DNA from 4 places in the Qipengyuania sp. R86523 genome. Region 2 is predicted to be linked to each of the others. Evidence: predicted binding sites of a transcription regulator. Region 2 holds the regulator's gene; each other region holds the start of a gene.
The links. Region 2 encodes LexA, which represses DNA repair genes until DNA is damaged. Its sites were predicted from a motif close to GTTCCNCNCTTGTTCT; they were not measured.
Positions count from the first base shown of each region.

Region 1: a site for LexA is predicted at 1,680-1,695, ahead of SJY12_RS09275 (ribonucleoside-diphosphate reductase subunit alpha). Genes of this name have one in related genera too.
Region 3: a site for LexA is predicted at 2,388-2,403, ahead of recA (recombinase RecA). Genes of this name have one in related genera too.
Region 4: a site for LexA is predicted at 2,683-2,698, ahead of SJY12_RS06850 (DUF5131 family protein). Genes of this name have one in related genera too.

Region 1 is NZ_CP138997.1:1,889,004-1,893,854, reverse strand. It holds gene SJY12_RS09285 (PilZ domain-containing protein) at 1-16, opposite strand, end outside; gene SJY12_RS09280 (alpha/beta fold hydrolase) at 271-1,161, shown strand; gene SJY12_RS09275 (ribonucleoside-diphosphate reductase subunit alpha) at 1,747-3,771, shown strand; gene SJY12_RS09270 (DUF2171 domain-containing protein) at 3,906-4,142, opposite strand; gene SJY12_RS09265 (hypothetical protein) at 4,377-4,682, opposite strand.
Region 2 is NZ_CP138997.1:660,225-665,075, reverse strand. It holds gene gltX (glutamate--tRNA ligase) at 1-236, opposite strand, end outside; gene SJY12_RS03250 (ComEC/Rec2 family competence protein) at 358-2,448, shown strand; gene lexA (transcriptional repressor LexA) at 2,467-3,156, opposite strand; gene trpC (indole-3-glycerol phosphate synthase TrpC) at 3,304-4,089, opposite strand; gene trpD (anthranilate phosphoribosyltransferase) at 4,091-4,851, opposite strand, start outside.
Region 3 is NZ_CP138997.1:918,198-923,048, reverse strand. It holds gene SJY12_RS04470 (response regulator) at 1-451, shown strand, start outside; gene SJY12_RS04465 (IS1595 family transposase) at 514-1,392, shown strand; gene SJY12_RS04460 (hypothetical protein) at 1,449-2,267, opposite strand; gene recA (recombinase RecA) at 2,481-3,545, shown strand; gene SJY12_RS04450 (glutathione S-transferase family protein) at 3,743-4,369, shown strand; gene SJY12_RS04445 (nucleotide sugar dehydrogenase) at 4,467-4,851, shown strand, end outside.
Region 4 is NZ_CP138997.1:1,376,896-1,381,746, reverse strand. It holds gene SJY12_RS06860 (site-specific DNA-methyltransferase) at 1-917, shown strand, start outside; gene tcmP (three-Cys-motif partner protein TcmP) at 966-1,886, shown strand; gene SJY12_RS06850 (DUF5131 family protein) at 1,843-2,598, opposite strand; gene folP (dihydropteroate synthase) at 2,878-3,993, shown strand; gene SJY12_RS06840 (SDR family oxidoreductase) at 4,002-4,784, opposite strand; gene SJY12_RS06835 (sigma-54-dependent transcriptional regulator) at 4,803-4,851, opposite strand, start outside.

The sequences.
Region 1 (4,851 bases), 1.2 Mb from region 2:
TCGTCCTCTCACTCATCCCGCAGGCCCTCCATCCTCACGCCGCCCGCGCGGCACCCGATCGAGCGCGAGGCCTGCACGGTCTGCTTCACCGGCGGCCTCGCGCGCTTTCCCGGCCTGCAGGGAGGGATGCCACTTTCCGGCGGTTTCCGATTGTATGCACACGCCATTGCCGGTGCCTTCGCGCGGCGAGCCGCGCCGCCCGATTGCGCTGGACAAGCGTGGGTGGATGCGGTGAGGTCGGCCCTGCAACCATCGGACGGGGAGACGGCATTGCCTAAAGCGACGGCGAACGGGATCGAAATTCACTACGAAGAGCGGGGCGATGCGGCCAATCCGCCGATGCTTTTGATCATGGGCTTCGGCGCGCAATTGACGCTGTGGCCCGAAGAGCTGGTGGACGCCTTGGTCGAACGCGGATTTCGCGTCATCCGCTACGACAATCGCGATGTCGGGCTGAGCCAGAAATTCGACGGGGTCAAAGCGCCCGGGATCGTCAAGATGACGTTGCTGTCGAAGATCGGCCTGAAGCCCAAAGTGCCTTACACGCTGGCCGACATGGCGGATGATGGTGCCGGGCTGCTCGACGCACTGGGGATCGACAAAGCGCATATCGTCGGTGCCAGCATGGGCGGGATGATCGCGCAGCATTTCGCCGCGCGCCATGCGGACAAATGCCTCTCGCTCACCTCGATCTTCTCGACCACGGGCAATCCCAAGCTGCCCGCTGCCAAGCCCGAGGCGATGAAGGCGCTGATCACGCGGCCCGCCAGCAGCGACGAGGACGCATTGGTCGACCACGGGATGATGCTCGCGCGCACGATCGGCTCGCCGGGCTATCCCGCTGCCGAAGACCACTTGCGCGAGCGCACCCGCGCCAGCGTTCAGCGCAGCTTCTATCCCGAAGGGCCAACGCGGCATCTCTCGGCGATCGTCGCCGATGGCGACCGGCGCGAAATGCTCAAGCAGATCGCAGTGCCCACGCTGGTGCTGCATGGCGAAGACGATCCGCTGGTCCCGTGCGAAGGCGGGCGCGACACGGCCGCCACCATCCCCGGTGCTCGGATCAGGACGATTCCCGGATGGGGCCACGACCTCCCGGTCGAACTCGTCGACGACATCGCCGATGCGGTGGCCACCCACGCCCGTTCGGCTGCGGAATAGCGCCAGCGGACCGGAACTCCGGTTTGGGCGCGGGGGTCTTACCCCGCGCGCCCGATTCGGCTGCCGCTGCAGGGCCTTCGCGGGCCTGACACGGCGCGTTCGGCGGCGGCGTGGGGGGAGCTGCCCGATTCCAAAATTGCGCGTCCGGATTCGAATGATTCTCAAGCCGGAACGATGATTTTTGCCCGCAAAATTTTTTTCCCGGATTCATTTTGCCCCTTGCGTCCGCGGCAAGTCCAGCTTGGTCCACGCGTCGCAGCGTTGCACTTGTCTAACGCACCCTGTCCGGGCGGCCCCGCAGCGCGCCAATTCGCCGCGAGCCCCCTTGCGCGCAGGGACTCACTGATTCAGTATCTAGTGGTTGGTCTGCGGGGTTAACCCACAAGACCTAGCTTTCGGCGGCAAAGCTCCCCATATCGGGTGGGTGCCGCCCAGGCCGGGGTTGTGGGGAAATACGGGATAAGTTTCCGCCCTCGACCGACGCAATTTTGCTAGGTGGGACGCACGTCTTGCCGACTCGAACACAAGCGGAACATCCGGGCTGCATCGGCAGACCGGTGGCGCACCACAATGGCGGGGCTGACGATGGATTTCAAAAGCGGGGACGACACGGCGATGACACTGGATATCGAAACACAGGACGACACCGCCACCGAACCCACCACGGATGAGAAAGCGGTCGCCATGGACAGGACGGACAAGGGCAGCGAAGATCTGGTGCAGGATGCCGCTGGCCAGGCGCTGGCCGGCGCGGTCGCCAGCGCGACCTCGGAAGCGGCCGAACATGACAGCAAGAAGGTGCTCGATCGCCGGTTCGACGTGAAGACCGACGAGAGCCGCGATGCGCTGCTGACCGAATTCGGCAAGGAAACGCTGACTGATCGTTACCTGCTGCCGGGTGAAGGCTACCAGGACCTGTTTGCGCGTGTGGCCGATTATTTCGCCGACGATGCCGAACATGCGCAGCGGCTTTACGACTATATCTCGAACCTGTGGTTCATGCCCGCCACGCCCGTGCTGTCGAACGGCGGCACCACGCGCGGGCTGCCGATTTCCTGCTATCTCAACAGCGTGTCGGACAGCCTCGACGGCATCGTCAACACTTGGAACGAGAACGTCTGGCTCGCCTCGAAGGGCGGCGGCATCGGCACCTATTGGGGCAATGTCCGCGGGATCGGCGAACCGGTCGGCCTCAATGGCAAGACCAGCGGCATCATCCCCTTCGTGCGGGTGATGGATTCGCTCACGCTCGCAATTTCGCAAGGCTCGCTGCGCCGCGGTTCGGCCGCCTGCTATATCGACGTTTCGCACCCCGAGATCGAGGAGTTCCTCGAGATCCGCAAGCCGAGCGGCGACTTCAACCGCAAGGCGCTGAACCTGCACCACGGCGTGCTGGTCACCGATGCCTTCATGGAAGCGGTGCGCGCGGGCGAGGAATTCGACCTCGTGTCCCCGCGCGACGGATCGGTGCGCAAGACCATCGACGCGCGCGGCCTGTTCCAGAAGCTGGTCGAAACCCGGCTCGCCACGGGCGAACCCTACATCGTGTTCTCCGACACGGTGAACCGCATGATGCCCAAGCATCACCGCGAACTGGGGCTCAAGGTCTCGACCTCGAACCTGTGCGCCGAAATCACGCTGCCCACCGGCATCGACCATCTCGGCAACGATCGCACTGCAGTGTGCTGCCTGTCCTCGCTCAATCTCGAGAAATGGGACGAATGGAGCGGCGACAAGCAGTTCATCGAGGACATCATGCGCTTCCTCGACAACGTCCTGCAGGACTATATCGACCGGGCGCCCGACCAGATGGCGCGCGCGAAATATTCGGCCATGCGCGAACGCAGCGTGGGCCTCGGCGTGATGGGCTTCCACTCCTTCCTCCAGGCCAAGAGCATCGGCTTCGAAAGCCCGATGGCCAAGGTGTGGAACCTCAAGATGTTCAAGCATATCAGCGCCAAGGCGGAAGAAGCCTCGCTGGTGCTGGCGCAGGAACGCGGGCCGTGCCCCGACGCTGCCGAAACCGGCGCGATGGAACGCTTCAGCTGCAAGATGGCGATCGCGCCGACCGCGTCGATCAGCATCATCTGCGGCGGGACCAGCGCCTGCATCGAACCGATCCCGGCCAACATCTACACGCACAAGACGCTGTCGGGCTCGTTCATCGTCAAGAACCCCTATCTCGAGAAGATCCTCGACCGGAAGAGCAAGAACTCGACCAATGTCTGGAATTCGATCCTCGAGCGGGGCGGCAGCGTCCAGCATCTCGACTTCCTGACGCCCGAGGAAAAGGCGACCTTCAAGACCAGCTTCGAAATCGACCAGCGCTGGCTGCTCGAATTCGCCGGCGACCGGGCCCCCTTCATCGACCAGGCGCAGTCGCTGAACCTGTTCATCCCGGCCGATGTCGACAAGTGGGACCTGATGATGCTGCACTTCCAGGCGTGGGAAAAGGGCATCAAGTCGCTCTACTACCTCCGCTCGAAGAGCGTGCAGCGCGCCGGTTTCGCGGGCGGCGTAGAGGCGGACAACACCGCCGATGCCGCGAAGTTCGAACTGGCCGCGGGCGCCGAGCAGACCGATTACGAGGAATGCCTCGCCTGCCAGTAGGCCCGTGATGCCGGCAAGCCGCAGGGATCGCCCCCTGCAGCGTCACCTGCACACAGGACAAGAGAAACCCCGCCGCCGGACATCCGGGGCGGGGTTTTCTGCGACCCTTGCAAGGGTCGTCGGAGGCGGGCGGGTCAGGCGACTGCCTTGTTGCCCAGGCCTTCGGGAATCCGTGCGGTTTCCTTCAGGTAGATGCGGTTGTCGTCGATCTTCTCGACGTCGCCAAGCGCGAGGAAGTGGTGCATCGAATCGGCGCTGTCCGACTTGGTCAGCTTGATCGCGTCGCCTTCGACTTCATCGACGGTCCCGACATGCTGTCCCTTGCAATCGGCGACTTCCATGTGTTCCTTGATGCGAATCTTCTCGAACATAAATTTCCCTTTGTTTTCGTTTGCTTACACCATACCAACGGGCGGCCTGCGCGATCGGTCCACGCTTCGTCGAAGCTCATGCACGGCAGAGCCGCGAGGCTTGGAAATGCTGGCCCACACAAACAATGGCGCCCCGCCGCTGGGTGAGAGGCGGGGCGCCTGGGGCTTGCGGACATCGCCCGCAAAAGGGGAAACCGAACGATGTCGCAAATCCCCGAATGTGTGTGCCTGCGGTCAGGCGCCGCCTAGCGGCCGGGCGGCATCGGCGCGCGCCCGCACGTCGGGCCGCGCATCATCGCCATCCGCGGCGGTGGCGGTATCGGACGCGTCCGTGCTGGCGTCGCGCGCCGTGTCCTGTTCCATCGCGCCATTCGCATCGCGCGCATTGCCATAGCCCATCCGCGCTTCGCCCTGCTCGGCATCCGCTTGCGGCTTGGCCGCGGGCTTGCCGGCAGCATCCTGCGACGCTTCGGCCTCCCGCCATTCGGCAGTGGTATTGCTGTGGACGTCGCGTTGGTCGTCGGGGGCGTATTCACCCATGGTGTGTCTCCTTCACCCGACCAACGGCGGGGCAGGCCCCGGCGTTCCGCCATTCGCCGCATGCGCGACGCGGCGGGCCGCACAAACCCCGCAGAAACCGTTTTATCCCCGCCGAATCATTCCCGCTTGCCTTCGAATCCCGGGTCTGATTCACTATATGGGACGTTCA
Region 2 (4,851 bases):
TCGTCGAAATCGAGGCCGAGCCAGCCAAGCCCGTCGATGATCTTGTCGATCGCGTCCTGCGTGCTGCGCTTCTTGTCGGTATCCTCGATCCGCAGCAGCGCGCGGCCGCCGTGGTGGCGCGCATAGAGCCAGTTGAACAGCGCGGTCCGCGCCCCGCCGATATGCAGATAGCCGGTGGGCGAGGGAGCGAAGCGGGTGACGACCGGAGGGGTCTCGCTGTCACTATCGCTTGCCATTGTCACTCGCTTCCTTTCAAACATTCACATGGCGACACGGGGGACGCCTTCGATACCGATGGGAGAAGCGGGCGAAACCGCCCGCGAAACAGTGCCGCGCCCTTGGCGCATGCGCGGCGCAATGTCCAGTTTGGCAGCCCGGTTCGAGGCATTTCTCGCGGGCGCCGAATTCGATCGCGGTCCATGGCTGGCGGTCGCTTTCGGCTGCGGCATCGGGCTGTGGTTCCTCCTTGCCGGGCCGTGGCAATGGCTCGCCGTGATCGCCGGTTCGCTGGTCGTAGCCTTCGCAGCCATCACCGCATGGCGCGGCCGCGAGAACCGTAATTATGCGCTTGCTGCGCTGCTTTCGATTGCCCTCGCCATATCAGCGGGCACCGCGCTGGTCTGGGCGCGGTCGGCGACAGTGGGTGCCGAGCCGATCCCCTATCCGCGGTTCGAACGGATCGATGGACGGATCCTCGCGCGCGAGGAACAGCCGGCGGAAGGACGGGTAAGGCTGGTGCTGGCAGCACGCGACCCCGAGACAGCCCGGGCAGTCGCCTACCGCGTCAATCTGCCGCTGGAAGCCGACGGGCCGCAGCTGCGCGAAGGGGCACGGATCCGTCTGAGCGCGCGGTTGATGCCGCCATCGCCGCCGATCGTGCCGGGTGCTTACAATTTCGCGCGGCGGGCTTGGTTCGATGGCCTGTCGGCCACCGGATCGGTGGTCGGTGACGTCGAACTCGTCGAACCGCCCGCGGAGACGCTTGTGTCGATCGCCGTGATCCAGCGCCGCCTGTCGGCGCATGTGCGGCGCAATCTCGACGGGACGGCGGGCGCCATCGCGGCCACGCTGGCGAGCGGCGACCGCGGTGCGATCCCCGAGGCCGACGAAGAAGCCATGCGCGATGCCGGGCTGACCCATCTGCTTTCGATCAGCGGCCTGCATGTCAGCGCGATTATCGCCGCGACCTATCTGGTGGTGCTGAAACTGCTGGCAGCCTGGCCTTGGCTGGCGCTGCGCGTGCGGTTGCCGTTGGTGGCGGCGGGTGCAGCCGCGCTTGCGGGCATCGGCTACACGCTGCTTACCGGCGCGCAGGTGCCGACCGTTCGCAGCTGCATCGGCGCCTTGCTCGTGCTCGTCGCGCTGGCCCTGGGGCGCGAACCCCTGTCGCTGCGGATGGTCGCGATCGCCGCCGGCGTGGTGCTGGCGCTCTGGCCGGAATTGCTGGTCGGGCCGAGTTTCCAGATGAGCTTTGCCGCGGTCATCGCCATTGTCTCGCTCCACAATGCCGCTTGGGTCCGCAGCTTCCTAGCGCCGCGCGAGGAAAGCTGGCTATCGCGCCTGGCACGGCGTGCAGCGATGCTGTTCCTGACCGGGCTGGTCATCGAATTCACGCTGATTCCGATCGTGCTGTTCCATTTCCACCGTGCTGGGCTCTACGGCGCGGCGGCCAATCTGATCGCGATCCCGCTGGTAACCTTCGTATCGATGCCGCTGGTTGCGCTCGCGCTCTTCCTCGATCTGGTGGGGGCGGGGGCGCCGGCCTGGTGGCTGGTCGGCCAGTCACTCGACGTGCTGCTGGCGATCGCGCATTTCTTCGCCGAGCAACCCGGTTCGGTCAAACTGTCGCCCCGCATCGGCATGGGCACGATGGCGCTCTATATCGGCGGTGCACTGTGGCTGGCGTTGTGGCAGGGCAGGGCAAGACTGTGGGGCGCGGTGCCGATCGCGCTGTCCACGATCCTGATCGTGACAGCCCCGGTTCCCGACCTGCTGATCACCCGTGACGGGCGCGATCTGGGTATTGCCAGCCAGGCCGACCGCCTGCTCGTCCTCCGCGACAGTGCCGGGGGCTATGCGCAGCAGAACCTGCTCGAACTGGCCGGAACCGACCGCGAGCCCATGGCCATCGCGGCGTGGCCGCAGAGCCGGTGCAGCCCCGAGTTCTGCGTGCTCCCCGTCGAGAGAAGCGGGAAGACATGGAGCGTGCTCGTGGCCCGCAATCGCGACTTGATCGCCGAGCGTGCGCTGGCCGCAGCCTGCGGGAAGGCCGATATCGTCGTGGCCGACCGCTTCCTGCCGCGCAGCTGCCGGCCGCGTTGGCTCAAGGCCGATCGGCGCTATCTGCAACGCGAAGGCGGCGTCGCGGTTTATCTCGATCGCGAACGCATCGATACGGTCGCGCAGGACCAGGGTGCGCATGGCTGGTGGCCGGCCCCGCGCCGATAGGGCGCGGTGCGCGTACCATCAGTGATAGCGGCGCAATAGCCCGGCGAGCTTGCCCTGCACCTGAACGCGGTGCGCATCGTAGACCTGGGGGTCATAGGCGCCATTGGCCGGATCGAGGATCACGCGCCCCGCGTCCTTGCGCAGATATTTGAGCGTGGCTTCCTCGTTGTCGACCAGCGCCACCACGATTTCGCCATCGCGCGCGCTGTCGGTCCGTTTCACGAGAGCGAAGTCGCCATCGAAAATGCCGGCCTCGATCATCGAATTGCCCGAGACTTCGAGCGCGTAATGTTCGCCGGGACCGAGCAGGGCAGCGGGAACCGGCATGCTCGACTGGCCTTCGATCGCCTCGATCGGCGCGCCGGCGGCGATCCGTCCGTGCAGCGGCACGTCGATGATGTCGTTGGCGGGTTCGGGTGCCACGGTCTTGGTCGGCATTGCCGCCCCGACCAGGGCGTTCGCAGCACTGGGCTTGTCGCTCCCGGTAACTGCGTCTTCGGGAAGCTTGACCACTTCCAGTGCGCGTGCACGGTTGGGCAGCCGGCGGATGAAACCGCGTTCCTCGAGCGCCGAGATCAGGCGGTGAACGCCCGACTTGCTCTTGAGGTCGAGGGCTTCCTTCATTTCCTCGAAACTCGGGGAAATGCCGGTGTCTTCCAGGCGTTGCTGGATAAAGCGGATCAATTCGTGCTGCTTGGCGGTCAGCATGGTGCGAACTCCCGTATCGCCTGTTCACAAAGCTGTGAACGAATACGGAACAAGTAGGCAACCCGAATCGGCAAGTCAAGCAATTGCGCCGGTTTAGCGGTATGGAGGCGAGAACAGCTGTTCCTGCTTTGCCCCGGGCGCGACGGTTCAGCCGTGCAGCAGCGTCCTGGTCGCAGCAGCGACATCGGCCTGCCGCATCAGGCTCTCACCAACGAGGAAGCTGCGCACACCCGAATCTGCGAGACGGGCACAATCCGCATGCGAGCTGATCCCGCTCTCGCCCACCAGCAGGCTTTCCGCCGGCGCCCGCGGGGCAAGCTGCTCGGTCGTTGCGAGATCGGTGGTGAAGGTTTTCAGGTCGCGGTTGTTCACCCCGATGAGCCGCGAGGAAAGCCGCGCTGCGCGGTCCATTTCGGCGGCGTCGTGGACTTCGATTAGCACATCCATCGAATGGTCGAGCGCGGCCGCCTCGATCTCGGCCATGACGCTGTCATCGAGCGCCGCGACGATGATCAGGATGGCATCGGCACCGAGCGCGCGTGCTTCGGCGACCTGCCACGGGTCGACCATGAAATCCTTGCGCAGGACGGGCAGGTCGCAGGCCTCGCGGGCGGCGATGAGGTAATCCTCATGGCCTTGGAAATAGGGCGCATCGGTCAGCACGGAAAGGCATGCCGCGCCCCCTGCGGCATAGGCCCTGGCATGCGCCGCCGGCTCGAAATCGGCGCGGATCAGGCCCTTCGACGGCGAGGCTTTCTTGATCTCGGCAATAAGTCCGAAGCCGTCATCCTGCGCGCGGGCGAGTGCAGCCTGAAACCCGCGCGGCGGGGTCTGCGCACGGATCGCGGTTTCGAGATCGGACAGCGAGCGTTCCTGCTTGCGGGCAGCCACTTCTTCGCGCTTGGTGGCGCAGATTTCTTCCAGCTTGTTCATGTCAAACGCTCAGTGCGATCCAGTCGCGCAGGAGGGTCAGGGCAGCGCCGGAATCGAGCGCCTCGGCAGCGATCTGGGCGCCTTCGGTCCAATCGTCGGTCCGGCCGGCGACGATCAGCGTGGCGGATGCGTTGAACAGCACCGCATCGCGATAGGGGCCGGGGGTGCCTGCCAGCAGCGCCTCGAGCGCGCGGGCGTTGTGCGCCGGATCGCCGCCGCGGATGGCTTCGACCGGGGCGTGCGGCAGATTGGCCTGCACTGCCAGCACGCGGCGCATTTCGAAGCTGTTGCCCGTCACGTCGGCCAGTTCGTTGCCGCCCGCGAGGCTGAGTTCGTCGAGGCCCTCGTCGCCCGAGGCGATGAAGCTGCGCTCGGTTCCGAGCCGGGCCTTGGCCGCGGCATAGATCGGCACATAAGCGGGGCGGGCGATACCGATCAGCTGGCGCCGGACCCCGGCGGGATTGGAAAGCGGCCCCATCAGGTTGAAGATCGTGCGCACCCCGAGCTTCTGGCGGATGGGCTGGATCCGCCCCATTGCCGGGTGGTGGTTCTTGGCGAACAGGAAACATATGCCCAGTTCGGCGAGCGTCTTCTCCGCGCTGCGGCCTGCCGCTTCCATGTCGAGTCCGAGCGCCTCGAGCGTATCGGCCGCGCCCGCCTTGCTGCTGGCAGCGCGGTTGCCGTGCTTGGCCACTGGGACGCCGCAGGCCGCCACGACCAGGCTGACCGCGGTGGATACGTTGAGCGTATGATGGCCATCGC
Region 3 (4,851 bases), 260 kb from region 2:
CCCGGTGCACAAGGGCGAGCTGCCCGCGAACATGCGCAGCGAGGAAATCGAGGAACCCAAGGCGACCGAATGGTCCGCCGGGGGCAAGCTGCTGCTGGTCGAGGACGAGGACATGGTCCGCGCGGTGGCCGAACGCGCGCTGGTGCGCGCGGGCTATACCGTGACGACCGCGGCCGACGGCGAGGAGGGGCTGGCGGCGGTGGCCAATGGCGATACCGAGTTCGATATGATCGTGTCCGACGTGGTGATGCCGACGATGGACGGGCCGGCCATGGCGCGCGCAATCCGCAAGGTTAAGCCCGACATCCCGATCCTGTTCATGTCGGGCTATGCCGAAGAACAGCTGCGCAATGACATCGATATCGCGAACATGCATTTCATCCCGAAGCCGTTCAGCGTGCAGCAGATCAATGCGAAGGTTTCCGAAGTGCTCAGCGAACAGCGCGGATAGAGCTGGCGGAATTAAGGCGATTATCCCCTTGCGACAAGTAGGGTTTCGTGCTACATAATGGCATGGCCAAAAACACTCTCACGCTCCGCAAATTTCAGGACCGCTTCCCCACCGAGGAAAGCTGCCTAGAGCACCTCAAGCTGACTCGCTTCGGTGAGCGCCACGAGTGTGAGAAGTGCGACAAAGATGCGCAGTTCTACCGCGTCCAAAAGCGCCGCAGCTATGCTTGCGAGCACTGTGGCCACCAGATCTATCCAACCGCTGGAACACCTTTCCATCGCACCCGCACGAGCCTGCGCGATTGGTTCTATGTAATGTTTTTGTTCTGCACGACGCGGAACGGTGTCGCTGCCAAGGAAGTCGAGCGCCAGATCGGCGTCACCTACAAGACCGCGTGGCGCATGTGCCATGAAGTTCGGAAGTATATGGCTATCGTGGACGGTGACGAACCGCTTGGCGGCCCGTTCAAGACCGTGGAGATCGACGAGACGTTTATCGGCGGCTTCAAGCGCGGTGGGCAAGGCGGCAAAGGCAAGTCGGTAGTGTTGGGGATGCGCCAGCGAGACGGTGACATTGTAACGCGCGTTGTGGCCAACCGCCGCAGCGGAACACTGCTCCCTCATATTCACGCCTTCGTGAAGCCGCACAGCGAAGTGTATACGGACGAACTAATCGCTTACGGCGGTCTGCGCGCCCTCAACGGCTACTGGCACAAGACGGTGAACCATTCGAAAGGCGAGTATGTCTGCCGTAACAGCGGTGCGACGGTGAACGGTATCGAGGGATTCTGGGCGCAGCTAAAGCGCTCGATCAACGGGACGCATATTCACGTCAGTCAGAAGCATCTTCCGAAGTATCTTGGTGAGTTCGAGTTTCGTCACAATCGCCGGAACCGTCCGGAGATGATGCTTTCGGAGTTGATGACGGCTTTTCAGCGTTAGGGCCGGTCATCGCCTCTAGGAGGCGATCGAAGCGAGCCTGTTCGTTCTCCATTGGCCTATCCACTCATAATTGGGTCAAACACCGCTACGTCAAACTTGGGGTCTGCGAGATAGGTTTCAATCTTAGCTTCCCTAAGTCTGTTGAACTGTGCGGCTTGCCTTAGCTCTTTAAATTTTGAAATCACGGTGTCGTGAAGTGGTCTCCAAGCCTGGACAGCTTTGAAGAAGCCGGAACTGTCCCGCAACCGGTCGTGCTCTATCAAGCCGCTCACCACCTCATGGAGCTTGTGCACCCGCACGCGATATTCCACCAGCGCTTTCAGCAGGGCTTCTTGCGCTGTGTCCAGCGGCACCCCTCTCAATCTAGAGGGGTCGGACAACATCGGAATTAACTCCGGGGGGCGGTGAGAGTTAAGAATTCCGGCCCAGCCCAATTTGCCCGCGGGGTGATCGCTCCATGCGGCTTTAAAGTTGTAGGCTGATAGCCGCACCGCTTCTCGCACAGCATTGTCAGCTTGCGCCAAAGGCGTGGCGACGAAATTGGCAAGCGCCTGCTTTGCGCTGATTATATCAGCGGGCTCGGGAGGTGGAGCAGGCGGCGGACGCGTCAAATCTGCAATTTTTTGACGGGCATCGGCGAGACTGACCTCAGTCTCGGACCATTGCTCGTATGGGACACGCCAAATCCAGTTAACAAGAAAGCCGACAATGGCGATGGTCCCCCAAGACACCACCCCAATGAGCAAGGCCCAAAGGACCTCGTTCGGTGTTGCTTCGGGATCAAGCGTAAGCCTGTAATAGGATAAAACCGCTACTATTCCCGCAGCGGCAAGGGTGATTATACGGTTTGTCCAAGTGCCGAAAGTGTCCGTCATGGCCTTCGACCATGCGAAACTTGCTGATTGTCGAAATCTCCCCATCCGCACCTCATATCACGCACCCCCGACGAGTTGAGTGATACTTGTCGGAAAGGGATAATCCCCGGAATTAATTTCGTTCCCTACTTGTTCTTTGAGAACAAAGCCGATACATACTGCGCCAGTTGAAGAGTCGGTAGCCGGCTCTGGCCAAGTGCAGGAGGTAGTGTCATGGCGGCAAGTCTGAAGCTCGTAGAGGACAAGAAAGTGAACGCAGACCGCCAGAAGGCATTGGACGCCGCGCTCGCACAGATCGACCGCGCATTCGGCAAGGGTTCGGCGATGAAGCTGGGCCAGAAGGAAGCCATGCAGGTGGAATCGATTTCCACCGGCTCGCTCGGGCTCGATATCGCGCTGGGCGTGGGCGGTCTGCCCAAGGGCCGGGTAGTCGAGGTCTATGGTCCGGAAAGCTCGGGCAAGACCACGCTGGCGCTGCATGTCATCGCCGAAGCCCAGAAGGCGGGCGGCACGGCCGCTTTCGTCGACGCCGAACACGCGCTCGACCCGGTCTATGCCAAGAAGCTGGGCGTCGACATCGAAGAGCTGATCGTTTCGCAGCCCGACACGGGCGAACAGGCGCTCGAGATTACCGATACGCTGGTCCGCTCCAACGCGATCGACGTGCTGGTGGTGGACTCGGTCGCTGCGCTGGTCCCCCGCGCCGAGATCGAAGGCGAGATGGGTGACAGCCATGTGGGGCTGCAGGCCCGCCTGATGAGCCAGTCGCTGCGCAAGCTGACCGGTTCGATCAACCGCTCCAAATGCATGGTGATCTTTATCAACCAGCTGCGCATGAAGATCGGCGTGATGTACGGTAACCCCGAAACCACCACCGGCGGCAACGCGCTCAAGTTCTACGCCTCGGTCCGCCTCGACATCCGGCGCACCGGCCAGATCAAGGACCGCGACGAAGTGATCGGCAACGCCACTCGTGTGAAAGTGGTCAAGAACAAGGTCGCTCCGCCGTTCAAGCAGGTCGAATTCGACATCATGTATGGCGAGGGGATCTCGAAGATCGGTGAGATTCTCGACCTCGGCGTCAAGGCGGGCGTGGTCGAGAAATCGGGCAGCTGGTTCAGCTACGACAGCGTCCGCATCGGCCAGGGGCGCGAGAACGCCAAGAAGTTCCTTACCGAAAACACCGAAATGTGTGCCAAGTTGGAAGCCGCAATTCGCGGCCGCACCGACGAGGTCGCCGAAGAGATGATGACCGGTCCGGACGCGGACGAGGACTGAAGTCTCTTCAAGCGGGAGCGCGTCGGCCTTCATCCCCTGGCCGGCGTCCCAGCCGGACTGTCCCCCGGCGCTCCCGACAGAACGGAAAGCCGGTGCGCGCCGCTCGATGGCCGCACCGGCTTTTCCGCTTTTCGGCTGGCGACAGGTGCGCGGCAGCGCCCTAGGGTGCGCGCGAATCGCCGAATAGGGGAGCTGCCATGTCGATTACCGTCCATCACCTCAACAACAGCCGCTCGCAGCGGATACTCTGGCTGCTGGAAGAGCTGGGCGCGGATTACGACATCGTGTCCTACCAGCGCGATTCCGAAACCAATCTCGCGCCCCCCGAACTCAAGCAGGCGCATCCGCTCGGCAAATCGCCGCTCATCGAGGATGGCGACACCTGCGTCGCCGAAAGCGGCGCGATCATCCAGTATCTGTGCGAACGCCATGGCGGCGCGGACTGGCTTCCCGCACATGATAGCGAGGCGCACGTCCGGCATCTCGAATGGATGCAGTTCGGCGAAAGCAGTTTCTTCGTGCCCGTGATGCTGAAGATCTACGCGGGACGCCTCGGTGATGCCGCTGCCCCGCTGATGCCGCGCGTGGAAGAACAACTCGCCGCGCATGTCGCTTATGTCGAAGAGCACATTTCGGATGATCTGCATTTCTGCGGCGAGGGCTGGTCGGCATCGGATGTGATGATGAGCTTTCCTGCAGAAATAGCGGTGATGCAGGGCTATGCGGAGAAGGCGCCCAAGCTGGCACGCTTCGTCGAGGCGGTTCATGCGCGGCCCGCATGGCAACGCGCGCGCGAACGCGGCGGGCCCTATTTCATCTGGTGACGCGCCAATCCACCAAGGGTTGCAATCGCGTGGGCATCACCACAGAAGGCGGCGCGCTGCTGGTCAGTGCTATGGAAATTTCGTGACGGGACAGTCTATGAGAATTGCCGTTTTTGGGCTTGGCTATGTGGGCCTCTCCAATGCGATCATGCTCGCGCAGCACAACACGGTAGTCGGCTGCGATATTTCGGCCGATCGCGTTGCCATGCTTTCACAAAGGCGATCGCCCATCGAAGATGCACTGGTCGAGCAGTATCTGCTGCACGATGATCTCGATCTTTCCTTCACCACCAACTTCGAGAAGGCTATCGCTGGAGCGGACTTTGCGATTGCTGCAGTGCCGACCAATTACGATGTCGAGACCAACTTTTTCGATACGTCAGCGGTCGATGCGGTGATTGAGCAAGTGCTTGCCGCCACTGAGCGGACAGTGATCGTCATCAAGTCGACCGTTCCGGTGGGTTATGTCACCGAGGCACGAG
Region 4 (4,851 bases), 720 kb from region 2:
TGACCGATCACTGGGACCAGTTCGACAGTTTCAAGATCTACGACGATTTCACCCGCGAATGGCTGACCGAGGCCAAGCGCGTGCTCAAGCCCGATGGCGGGCTGTGGGTGATCGGCAGCTATCACAACATCTACCGCGTCGGCGCGATCCTGCAGGACCTGGGCTTCTGGATCCTCAACGACATCGTCTGGCGCAAATCGAACCCGATGCCCAATTTCCGCGGCACGCGCTTCACCAATGCGCATGAAACGCTGCTGTGGTGCAGCCAGGGCGAGAAGGCCAAGTACCACTTCAACTACCGCGCGATGAAGACGCTGAACGACGAATTGCAGATGCGCAGCGACTGGGTGCTGCCGATCTGCAACGGCGCCGAACGGCTGAAGGAGGGCGGCCACAAGGTCCACCCGACGCAGAAGCCCGAAAGCCTGCTCTACCGCGTGCTGCTCTCCACCACCGAACGCGGCGACGTGGTGCTCGACCCCTTCTTCGGCACCGGCACCACCGGCGCGGTCGCGAAGCGGCTGGGCCGCGAATGGATCGGCTGCGAACGCGAAGGCAATTACCGCGAAGCCGCGATCAAGCGGATCGAGAAGGAACTCCCGCTCGACGAAAGCGCGCTCACCACGATGCAGGCGGGCCGCAGCGCCCCCAAGGTCGCCTTCGGTGCGCTGGTCGAAAACGGCTTCATCAAGCCCGGCACCAAGGTGTTCGACAAGAAGCGCCGCTGGACCGCGACCGTCCGCGCCGACGGCTCGCTCGCGCATGAGAAACAGACCGGCAGCATCCACGGCCTCGGCAAGGACCTGCAAGGCGCGCCCAGCTGCAACGGCTGGACCTTCTGGCATTACGACGTCGAAGGCGAAGCCAAGCCGATCGACTCCGTGCGGCAGCTGTACCTGCTGGCGGTGGAGGATTGATTTCGTTCAATTGACTATAAGGTGCAATAGGGCCAAGTCATTGCGACTATGCAGGAAAGACCAAAGCACGAATTTGGTGGCCCGTGGACTGAGATCAAGTTGGACGCGATTTCGGAGTATCTGGACTTCTACCAGAACGCTCTGAAAAATAAGGGCTTCGAAACTTGGTATGTGGACGCGTTCGCCGGGACCGGCGAACGTCATGCCAAGGTCACAAAAGGCGGAATTTTCGACGCTGCGCCGATCGAGGAGGTGGAAGAAGTTCTCGCGGGCAGCGCTAAGCGCGCTTTGGCGATCTTGCCACCTTTCTCTCACTACTGGTTTTCTGAGCAGCGCCCCACCCGAGTAGCGGCCCTAGAAGCACTCCGGAGTGAAGCGTCGACGGACATTGTAGTCCGCCGCGGCGATGCAAATGAACAGCTCCGATTGCTGTTTTCAAATCCACCATGGACCGACCACCCGAGTAGCTGGAAACAGCGCGCGGTTGTGTTTCTGGACCCGTATGGAATGAGCGTTGGCTTCGACACTCTAAAGATGCTCGCAGAAACTCAACGGGCGGACGTATGGTACCTTTTTCCACGTAAGGCCGTCATTCAGCAACTCGCAAACAAAGGGAGTGGCATTGATGAAGATAAGAGAGCGAGTCTGACGCGCATATTCGGATGTGAGGATTGGGTAGACCGGTTCTATGAAGCGCAACCTGCACAAACCGATCTATTCGGTGGCCGGGTCACCTTTGAGAGCATTCGCAGAGCCGATGGCAACGAGATCGCCGAATTCGCTAGAGAGCGGTTCGGTGGAATTTTCGCGTATGTCTCCGATCCTATTCCGCTCTTGATCAACGGTCGTGATTTTTTCGAATTGTACTGCTTCTCAAACAATCCACCCGCAATAAGTCTGATTAAGAGGGGGGTGGACCACGTTGTCAGGAAATATACTCCGGCATCTCATCGTAGGTCTGGCCCCTAAGAATCCGGCCTGTCTTTTTCTTGTTTACACCGCCCCACTGCTTGAAGAAGAAGGCAGTGCCTGCTTCTAAACACTGGTCCAGAATATTCTCGACCCACTCCTCATCCATCGGACGAGATCGCGGGCCACTCTCGCCCCCGACGATAGCCCAATGGATCGCGCTCAGATCGACTTCTGCAACATCTCCGATCAGGGGCTCGAACGAAATAAAGCGAACACTAGCAGGCACCTCACGCAAGTGGTCAATTCGATCTACAACCCGGCGGTCCTCGACACTTGTACCAAGCCAGACATTCGCGAGAGGATCAGGTGCTATCTCATTGAGAATTTCGGCCATTCTCTTCGGGCGCTTGGTGAGAATCTGATAGTGATGCTGGGGTGTGCGAAGCATCACATCCCAAATACGCCGAACAAAGGATTGAGGGACGTCTGGATGGAATAGGTCTGACATGGAGTTCACAAAAACCCGTCGAGGTTTTTTCCATGAAAGAGGAATTTCAACTGAAGCTTCGTGACACCGGACCTTGTCAGTCCAAACTGCGCCCCTCTTGGAAGGCTTAGTAAGACCTTCGTACTTCTCGTGGTTCATGGCCTGCAGCCTTGCTGCCATGCGCATGGCATAGCAGTTCTTGCAGCCAGCACTTGCGATGGAGCAGCCGACTACTGGATTCCACGTCAGGTCAGTCCATTCGATAGAAGATTGTTGAGCCATACCCGTCCTTTCAGGAAGTATAGCACAGGCAAATTCTCGTGTGAATCCATCAATTTTGGCAGAATTCAGGGATTTTGCCGAACTAGACCGAATATGGAACTGTGCTTCAGAACTCTGTCCTACTCCCCTCGAACCCGCTAACACTCCGCACATGATCCAGCGCCTCACAGCTTCCCCCCCGCTCCGCCGCTCGCCCCAAAACCCCTCCGCGGCTTTTTTCGCATTGGACCGTGTAACACCCGGTCCATGTCGCGGTGCTTGCCCTGGGGAAGTCCAACAATGAGTGGGCAAGTCTACATCCGCCCCATCGGCTTCGTCCCCGGTCCGCAGTCCGAGCACGGCAATGCGATCCGGCTGGCAGGCACCATGGTCTATGCCAGCCGCTTCGCGGTGATCCTGCGGCGAGATGGCGAGGTGGTCGAGCGCTGGCTTGCCGCGCCCGACACCATGGCCGAAGCGCTCGGCCGCCTGCCCGAAGAGCTTGGCGCCGAGGGCGAGGCGCAATGGGCCAATCTGACGTTCGCGCATCCGCCGTTGCAATTGGGGGCGCGGACCGTGCCGCTCGACCAGCCGCAGGTGATGGGCATCCTCAACGTCACGCCCGACAGCTTCAGCGACGGTGGGCGCTTCCTCGACGATGCCGAGGCCGGCCGTGACCACGCCGCCGCCATGGTCGAAGCGGGGGCAGCGATCATCGACGTGGGCGGCGAAAGCACGCGCCCGGGTGCCAAGCCGCTGTGGGAAGGCGACGAGATCAAACGCGTCGTCCCCGCGATCGAGGCCTGCGCCGGCATGGGCGCGGCGGTCAGCGTGGACACGCGCAAGGCAGCGGTGATGGAGGCTGCGCTGGAAGCGGGCGCGCATCTGGTCAACGACGTCTCGGGCCTCGCGCATGATCCGCGTAGCGCCGAAGTGGTCGCACGCGCCGGCTGCCCGGTGGTGCTGATGCATGCGCCCGGCACGGCGGGCGAGGACCTGCATGCTGGCGGCGACTATGCCAGCGTGGTGTTCGACGTGTTCGACGCGCTGCGCGCCCGGCGCGATGCGGCGCTCGAAGCGGGGATCGCGGCGCAGCACATCCTGCTCGATCCGGGCATCGGCTTCGGCAAGAGCCTGGCGGAAAACCTCGCGCTGATGAACGCGCTGCCGCTGTTCCATGCGCTGGGCCATCCGCTGCTGCTGGGGGCCAGCCGCAAGCGCATGATCGGCGCGCTGTCGAAGGAAGCGCCGGTCGAGCAGCGGCTGGGCGGCAGCGTGGCGCTGGCGCTCGAGGGGATGCGCGCGGGCATGCAGATGGTGCGGGTGCACGATGTCGCCGAGACGGTGCAGGCGCGCAATGTCTGGCGCGGCCTGCGCGATGCCGCGCTGACCGACTTCGCCGACCTGCCCGCCTAGCTGCGAGCCTAGCTTCCGGGCGAAGCGGCGCTGCCCGCCAGCAGCCCGCCGTCGAGCGTGAGTTCGGCGCCGGTCATATAGCCGCTGTCGGCGCTGGCGAGGTAGACGCATGCCGCGGCGACCTCTTCGGCCGTGCCGAAGCGCTTCAGCGGCGTGTCGGCGACCAGCGCGGCCATCTTCGCGTCGCGGTCTGGCCCGTCGCCCAGCATCGGCTCCCAGATGTCGGTGAGGATCGCGGCGGGGTGGACCGAGTTGCAGCGGATCGCCCAGCCTTGCTGCGCGGCGTAGAGCGCGACCGACTTGCTGTGGTTGCGCATCGCCGCCTTGCTCGCGGCATAGGCCGCTGCGCCGGGAATGCCGACGAGGCCGGAGCGCGAGGACATGTTGATGATCGACCCCGTGCCCTTGGCCTTCATCGCGCGCAGGGCATAGCGGCAGCCGAGGAAGCAGCCGTCGGTGTTGACGCTGTGCACGCGGTGCCATTCGGCAAGGCTGGCGTTCTCGGGGTCATGCGGCGCGGGGCCGTCCTCGAACCCGGTGATCCCGGCGTTGTTGACCAGCACGTCGATCGCGGGGAAGGCCGCGGCCAGCGCGTCCCATTCGGCTTCGCTGGCGACGTCGAGGCGGTGGAAGCTGCAACCGAGCCCGGCGGCGGCTTTCCTACCTTCGTCTTCGTCGATATCGGTCAGCACGACGCGCGCGCCTTCGGCAAGGAAGGCGGTGCAGATCGCCTTGCCGATCCCGCGTGCGCCGCCGGTGACCACGCACAGCATGTCGTCGAGCTTGCCCATGGCTACGGGCTAGTCCGCTCAGGCGGCGCTGTCGATGCCGAGTTCGCTGAGCTTGCGGTAGAGCGTC